One region of the Agrobacterium sp. 22-3639C2 genome, then DNA from elsewhere that is predicted to be linked to it. Evidence: predicted binding sites of a transcription regulator. Region 1 holds the regulator's gene; each other region holds the start of a gene.
The links. The regulator LexA, encoded in region 1, represses DNA repair genes until DNA is damaged. The targets are predictions, from matches to a motif close to TGTTCNNNNTGTGTTCNG.
Positions count from the first base shown of each region.

Region 1 (2,271 bases):
CGCTGCTGGCGAAAGATCCGCGCTGCCATAGGTCTGGAAACGGAATGCAACCGGGCAGAAGAAAGCATCGACCGCCGTGAACTTTTGACCGGCAAGATATGGCCCGCCGAATTTTGTGAGACCCTCGCTCCACAACGCATCGATCCGCTTTATATCGGCTTTAAGCCCGGAATCGCCGCCCCTGGGTTTGACCCGAATGCCCACCGACATGGGATAGAGATTGCGCAGCGAGGAAAAGCCGGCATGCATCTCACTTGCGGCCGAACGCGACCAGGCCCTCGCATGCTTGTCGCTTGCCCAGACGCTCTGGTGTCTTTCAGCAAGATATTCGACGATCGAAAGCGTTTCCCAAACCGTCATACCCTCGTCGACCAGGCAGGGCACCTTGCCCGTCGGCGAAAAGGAGGAGAAGGAGACGCCTTCGCCGAACGGAATGAGCTTTTCATCAAAGGCGATACCGAGCGTGCGCATCAATACCCACGGCCGCAGCGACCATGAAGAATAGTTCTTGTTGGCTATATAAAGATCGTACATGGCGTATCTCCCGGATATGACGCGTATTTCTACACCTGCCAAGCGTTCACGGAATATCGAAAATTATCCATGGCTCCCATAAACGCCGTTGATGAATGGTGATGTGGGGTCACTGAGAGCGCGCCTTGCGATAAGTCACCCTTTGGTGACCACTAAACTGACTGCGCAACACGACAGAACAACGTCGCTAAAAAACAGCGGATGGGATCGCTTCGACAATTACAGCGAACAGCCCATTCGCCACCACGCCTGTAGCGAAACCGAAGCATCTTTATGGAGCAGGAACTTAGTTTGGAAAGGGCAACGCGCATAGGCTGAATGGCGCATATCCTCGTGCACCCGCTAAAGCACGCCACGTTTGGAAACAGCCAAACCATATATAGGCGCCATCTTCACGATGACGCCTAATGTAAAGTGAGCACGTTCGGTTCGATAAGATCAATGGTAGCGGCGGATCAGCCCCACCAGCTTGCCCTGAATTTTCACCCGGTCGGGCCCGAAAATACGGGTCTCATAGGCTGGGTTTGCCGCCTCGAGCGCAATGGAGGCACCCTTGCGGCGGAAGCGCTTCAGCGTGGCTTCCTCGTCATCCACCAGAGCCACAACGATATCCCCGGGATTGGCGGTGTTGCCGTTGCGGATGATGACTGTGTCGCCGTCGAAAATGCCGGCCTCGATCATCGAATCACCCTTGACCTCAAGAGCGTAATGTTCGCCCGTGCCAAGCATGTCTACTGGCACGGCCACATCATGGGTGTTGTTCTGAATGGCGGAAATCGGCACGCCCGCAGCGATGCGGCCCATGACCGGCACGGTGACAGCCCCGCCCAGATCGTTGGCCGGCGTCTTGGGGGCAGGGGCCGGTTCCGGCGTTTTGGGTTTGCCAAGGCTGCCTTCGATAACGCTTGGCGAAAAGCCGCGCTGCGGCCTTGCGCCCGGCGTATAAGCCTCGGGCAGCTTGATGACTTCCAGCGCCCGAGCTCTATTCGGTAGCCGACGAATGAACCCGCGCTCTTCGAGAGCGGTTATCAGGCGGTGGATGCCGGATTTCGAAGCAAGATCGAGTGCGTCCTTCATTTCATCGAAGGAGGGCGGCACGCCGGACTCTTTCATTCGTTCATGAATGAAGAGAAGCAATTCCTGCTGTTTGCGCGTGAGCATGAGGAAAACACCCTTTAGAATCGTAGTGGAAGTCGCGAAACAAATACAGAACGAACACTATATGTTCCATATGTGTTCTGCAATCCCCTAAAATTTCGTGAAGGTGCCATTTATTGCTGTGATGATTTGCCTCATAGCACGCAATTGTGCTTTTGTGCGGTCAAAACCGTCCCGGCATGCTCCGGGCGGAAGGCCAGCAGGATACATGTCATGACGAAACCCTATAGCGTTGACCATCTCGTTTTGCCCGTGGAAGTCATAGGCGTCGCCGTGAAGCGCCTCGTCAGTCTTGGCTTTACGGTTGCGCCGGAGGCTCTGCACCCTTTCGGCACCCAAAATGCCTGCGTATTTTTCGCCGATGGCACCTATCTGGAGCCGCTCGCAATTGCTGATCCGGCTAAATATAATGCGTCAATAGAGGGGGGTGATGTGTTCACCGGCAGGGATGTGGCCTTCCGGCAACGGGACGGGCAGGAGGGTTTTTCGGCTCTTGTCGCCAGGACTAAAGACGCCTTGGTTGACCATGAGCGGTTTCGGGCAGCCGGCCTTTCGGCGGGCGATGTTTTCGAGTTTTCG
Region 1 covers NZ_JBNWDB010000001.1:383,346-385,616, forward strand. Annotated here, with positions in the region: gene ACQZ6D_RS01885 (glutathione S-transferase family protein) at 1-534, opposite strand, end outside; gene lexA (transcriptional repressor LexA) at 973-1,695, opposite strand; gene ACQZ6D_RS01895 (VOC family protein) at 1,906-2,271, shown strand, end outside.

Region 2 (2,271 bases), 800 kb from region 1:
ACATCAGCTTCACCTTCATGCGCAGCACGTCACGCATGAGAATGCCCGGCAACATTTCGAGATTGCGGCGGGCGTGCCAGATGCGCGGACCGCTGAGCGGGCCGTTTTGCCAGAGCCGCCACAGATCACGAAAGCGCACATGTGGCAGGTGCTGCGGCAGGCCCGGGCCGATGACGGCCACTTTCTGACCCAGCCGGTTTTGTACCGGAATAAGCTGCACGATGGTGGAGGTAACGCCGGAGAGCCTGCGCTTGAAGTTCGGCGCAAGCACCTGCACATCTTTCAGACTGGCGTGGGACAAGATGGGCTTCCGTCTTTGCGGCTAAGGCAGGATGTTCAGTTCAGGATATCAATGCAATGCGCCCGAGGGGCGCATTGCATGAAAGGGCAGATCAGCCCCACTGTACGGCGAGAATCTCGTAACCCTTGGCGCCGCCCGGTGCGTTGACTTCGATGCTGTCACCGACTTCCTTGCCGATGAGGGCGCGGGCGATGGGCGAGGAAATGGAAATGCGTCCAGCCTTCACATCGGCTTCCTGGTCGCCAACGATCTGATAGATTCTCTCCTCGTCGCTATCCTCGTCGATAAGCTTGACGGTGGCGCCGAACTTGATCTTGGAACCGGACATCTTGGAAAGGTCGATGACTTCCGCGCGTGCGGTCAAGTCTTCGAGTTCAGTGATGCGGCCTTCGTTATGGCTCTGGGCTTCCTTGGCAGCGTGGTATTCGGCATTTTCCGAAAGGTCGCCATGGGCGCGCGCCTCCGCAATTGCCTCGATGATACGGGGACGCTCCTCCTGCTGGCGAAAGCGCAGCTCCTCCTGCAGCTTGATGAATCCACCGTGCGTCATCGGTACTTTTTCTACCATTTTTTTATCCTTCGCAGTCCTGTCGCTTTACTTGCAGACACAAAAAGAAACAGGTTCCGGAGGGGAACTCCGGAACCATGCCAAAATCATAACTAAGCCGACTATATCAGAAGACGACAACGAAATGCCAGCAAATTTGAGACGGGCATTTTCTTGCATTCGTTCAGGGCTTTAACAGATGAGATTGACATTTTTCAATAGAACATATAGTGAACATAACCATGAAGAAGTCAATCAGGCAACGGCTAGCCATTCTTTCCGATGCGGCCAAATACGATGCGTCCTGTGCCTCCAGCGGCACGACGAAACGCAGCTCTGCTGCATCCGGCGGACTTGGCTCCACGGAGGGGTCGGGCATATGCCATGCCTATGCGCCGGACGGGCGCTGCATTTCGCTCCTGAAGATTTTGCTCACCAATTTCTGTATCTATGATTGCGCCTATTGCATCAATCGTTCTTCGAGCAATGTCGAGCGGGCGCGGTTTACTGCCGAGGAGGTGGTGTGGCTGACGCTGGAGTTCTATCGGCGCAACTATATCGAGGGGCTGTTTCTCTCTTCCGGCATTATCCGCTCTTCCGATCATACGATGGAAGAGATGGTGCGGGTGGCGCGGGAACTGCGCGTCACGCATGGCTTTCGCGGCTACATCCATCTGAAATCCATTCCCGAAGCATCGCCAAAGCTTATTGAGGAAGCGGGGCTTTACGCCGACCGGCTGTCGATCAACATCGAATTGCCGACTGATAGCGGCGTCAGCCGTTTTGCGCCGGAAAAGCAGCCCGCCAATATTCGCCGCTCGATGGCTGATATCCGCCTGAAGATCGAGGAGGCGGGGGAGCCGACTGTCAGGACGCGAAAGACCAAACGTTTTGCGCCTGCCGGACAGAGCACGCAGATGATCGTTGGGGCGGATGGGGCTGATGACAGCACCATTCTGTCCACCAGCGCCCGGCTTTATGGCAGCTATGGTTTGCGGCGCGTCTATTATTCGGCTTTCAGCCCCATTCCGGATTCGTCGAAGAACCTGCCGCTCATCAAGCCGCCTTTGATGCGGGAACACAGGCTTTATCAGGCCGACTGGCTTTATCGTTTTTATGGGTTCGACATTGGTGAAATAACCGCGATCGGCGGTAACGGAATGCTCGATCTAGATATAGATCCAAAGCTTGCCTGGGCGCTGAAAAATCGCGACCGTTTTCCAGTGGACGTGAACGTGGCGGATCGCGAAATATTGCTGCGCGTGCCCGGCTTCGGTACCAAGACGGTCGCCTCGATCCTGTCTTCACGCCGGTTTCGCCGATTGCGGCTGGAGGATATCGCCCGCTTCGGCGTTTCCCTGAAAAAGGTGAAGGCCTTCATCGTTGCCGACGGCTGGACGCCGGGCAAGCTGACCGAACGGCC
Region 2 covers NZ_JBNWDB010000001.1:1,181,221-1,183,491, reverse strand. Annotated here, with positions in the region: gene ACQZ6D_RS05970 (glycosyltransferase family 4 protein) at 1-301, opposite strand, end outside; gene greA (transcription elongation factor GreA) at 393-869, opposite strand; gene ACQZ6D_RS05960 (putative DNA modification/repair radical SAM protein) at 1,091-2,271, shown strand, end outside.
Region 2: the regulator LexA is predicted to act here: its motif matches at 1,068-1,085, upstream of ACQZ6D_RS05960 (putative DNA modification/repair radical SAM protein).

Region 3 (2,271 bases), 100 kb from region 1:
TATGGTCAGGGCGAGACGTCGCTCTCCATTCTGCGCAAGGCCGATTTCGAGTTGAAGAGCGGTGAGATGGTGGCGCTTGTTGCCCCCTCGGGCACCGGCAAATCCACGCTGTTGCATCTCGCCGGGCTTCTCGAACATCCGGATGCTGGCGAGGTTTTCATCAATGACGCGCCCTGCAATGGTCTGCCGGATGAAAAGCGCACGGCGATCCGCCGCAGCGACATCGGTTTCGTCTACCAGTTCCATCATCTGCTGCCGGAGTTCACGGCGGTGGAGAACGTGATGATGCCGCAGCTCATCGCCGGTCTGACGCAGGGCGAGGCTCGCAAGCGTGCGAGCGCGCTACTCGATTACATGCGCGTCGGCCATCGCGGCGAACATCGCCCGGCTGAGCTTTCCGGCGGTGAACAGCAACGTGTGGCGATTGCGCGCGCCGTTGCCAACGCACCGCTCCTGCTTCTCGCCGACGAGCCGACCGGCAATCTCGATCCCGAGACCGCGCATTACGTGTTCGATGCGCTGGAGGCGCTGGTGCGCCAGTCCGGCCTTGCCGCACTGATCGCCACCCATAATCACGAGCTCGCCAACCGCATGGACCGCCGCGTGACGCTTGCAGACGGCAAGATCGTAGACTTCTGATCGTGATGCAGTAAGGCGACCATAACGCCGCCTTTGAGATCTTTTCTGCGGCTGAGTCTGTCTACGTTCACGTTTCCCGCAAGGCCACTCGTCCTTCCACAATTGAATTTTCACGAACCCGGAGGTGTTTTTGCCTCCGGGTTTTTTTGCTTTGGAGTCAGTGGCTTGCCATTCACGAAGGTGGAACCGCGGCCGATTCTGCCGCGTTAGCAAGGAGACTATCAATAAAAGCCTGTTGACAATCGAACAAAATGAGAACAAAGTTAGAACATAACGAGTAAGGAGAGACCAATGACTGATTTCATCCGTGACGTTGCCGCTTTCGCCTCCATCGCTGTGTTTGTCGCCAGCTTTTCGGTGATCCTCACTGCCCTGTGAAGGGCACACCGGCGCAGAAGCCTGTATAGACGCCGAAAGGCGGTGGACTTTGAAGGCCGAAAATCGGAAAATCGCCCCCTCGATTCAGAATGACAGGATGACGATATGGGCGAGACGGTTACGCGTGGAGAGACCTCTGGCGAAACGCTGAAAACACCCGGTTTCGTCCATCTGCGGGTTCACTCCGCTTACTCCCTGCTTGAGGGGGCTTTACCCCTCAAGAAAATCATGTCCAAGGCCGTTGCAGACGGCCAGCCGGCCATAGCCATTACCGACACCAACAATCTTTTCGTCGCGCTGGAGTTTTCCGAAAAGGCGCGTGATGAGGGCTTGCAGCCTATTATCGGCTGTCAGGTGTCGATCGACATGCAGGATGCGGTGGATGATCGCCGCAACCACAACAGCCACCTTGCCAAGCTTCCAGCCATCGTGCTGCTCGCGGCTGATGCCGGAGGGTACGAGCGGCTGGTGGACCTTATCAGCCGCGCCTATCTGGAAGGCGAAAGCGGTGGCCAGTCCGTGCATATTACCCGTGCATGGCTGGAGGAAGCCTCCAATGCCGGGCTGATCGTGCTGACGGGTGCCTCCGGTGGTCCGGTGGATATGGCTCTGAAGGAAGGGCATACGGCGCAGGCGAGAGAACGCCTGCTGGCGCTGAAATCACTCTTCGGTGACAAGCTTTATATCGAATTGCAGCGTCAGTCCGGTTTCGACCGCGCCCATGAGCGGCGTATGATCGGGCTTGCTTATGAACATGATATTCCGCTGGTCGCCACCAACGAGGCGTTCTTCCCTTCGAGGGCCGATTATGAGGCGCATGATGCATTGATGGCGGTGGCGCATAACGCCATCGTTTCGGATGACAGCCGGTTCCGCCTGACCCCCGACCATTATATGAAAAGCCGTGAGGAGATGGCGGAGCTGTTTGCCGACCTTCCGGAGGCACTGGAAAACACCGTCGAAATCGCAATGCGTTGCTCGTACGTGCTGAAGAAGCGTGGGCCGATCCTGCCGCGCTTCACCGGTGCCAGCGACGATCCCGAAGCGGCGCAACGGGCAGAGGCCGAAGAGCTTCGCCGTCAGGCCGTCGAAGGTCTTGATCTTCGCCTTGCGGCCCTCGGCATGGCACCAGGCTACACAGAGCAGGAATATCGCGACAGGCTGGATTTCGAGCTTGGCGTCATCGAACGCATGGGTTTTCCCGGTTACTTCCTGATCGTTGCGGACTTCATCAAATGGGCCAAGCAGCAGGAT
Region 3 covers NZ_JBNWDB010000001.1:278,914-281,184, forward strand. Annotated here, with positions in the region: gene ACQZ6D_RS01400 (ABC transporter ATP-binding protein) at 1-639, shown strand, start outside; gene dnaE (DNA polymerase III subunit alpha) at 1,123-2,271, shown strand, end outside.
Region 3: the regulator LexA is predicted to act here: its motif matches at 893-910, upstream of dnaE (DNA polymerase III subunit alpha).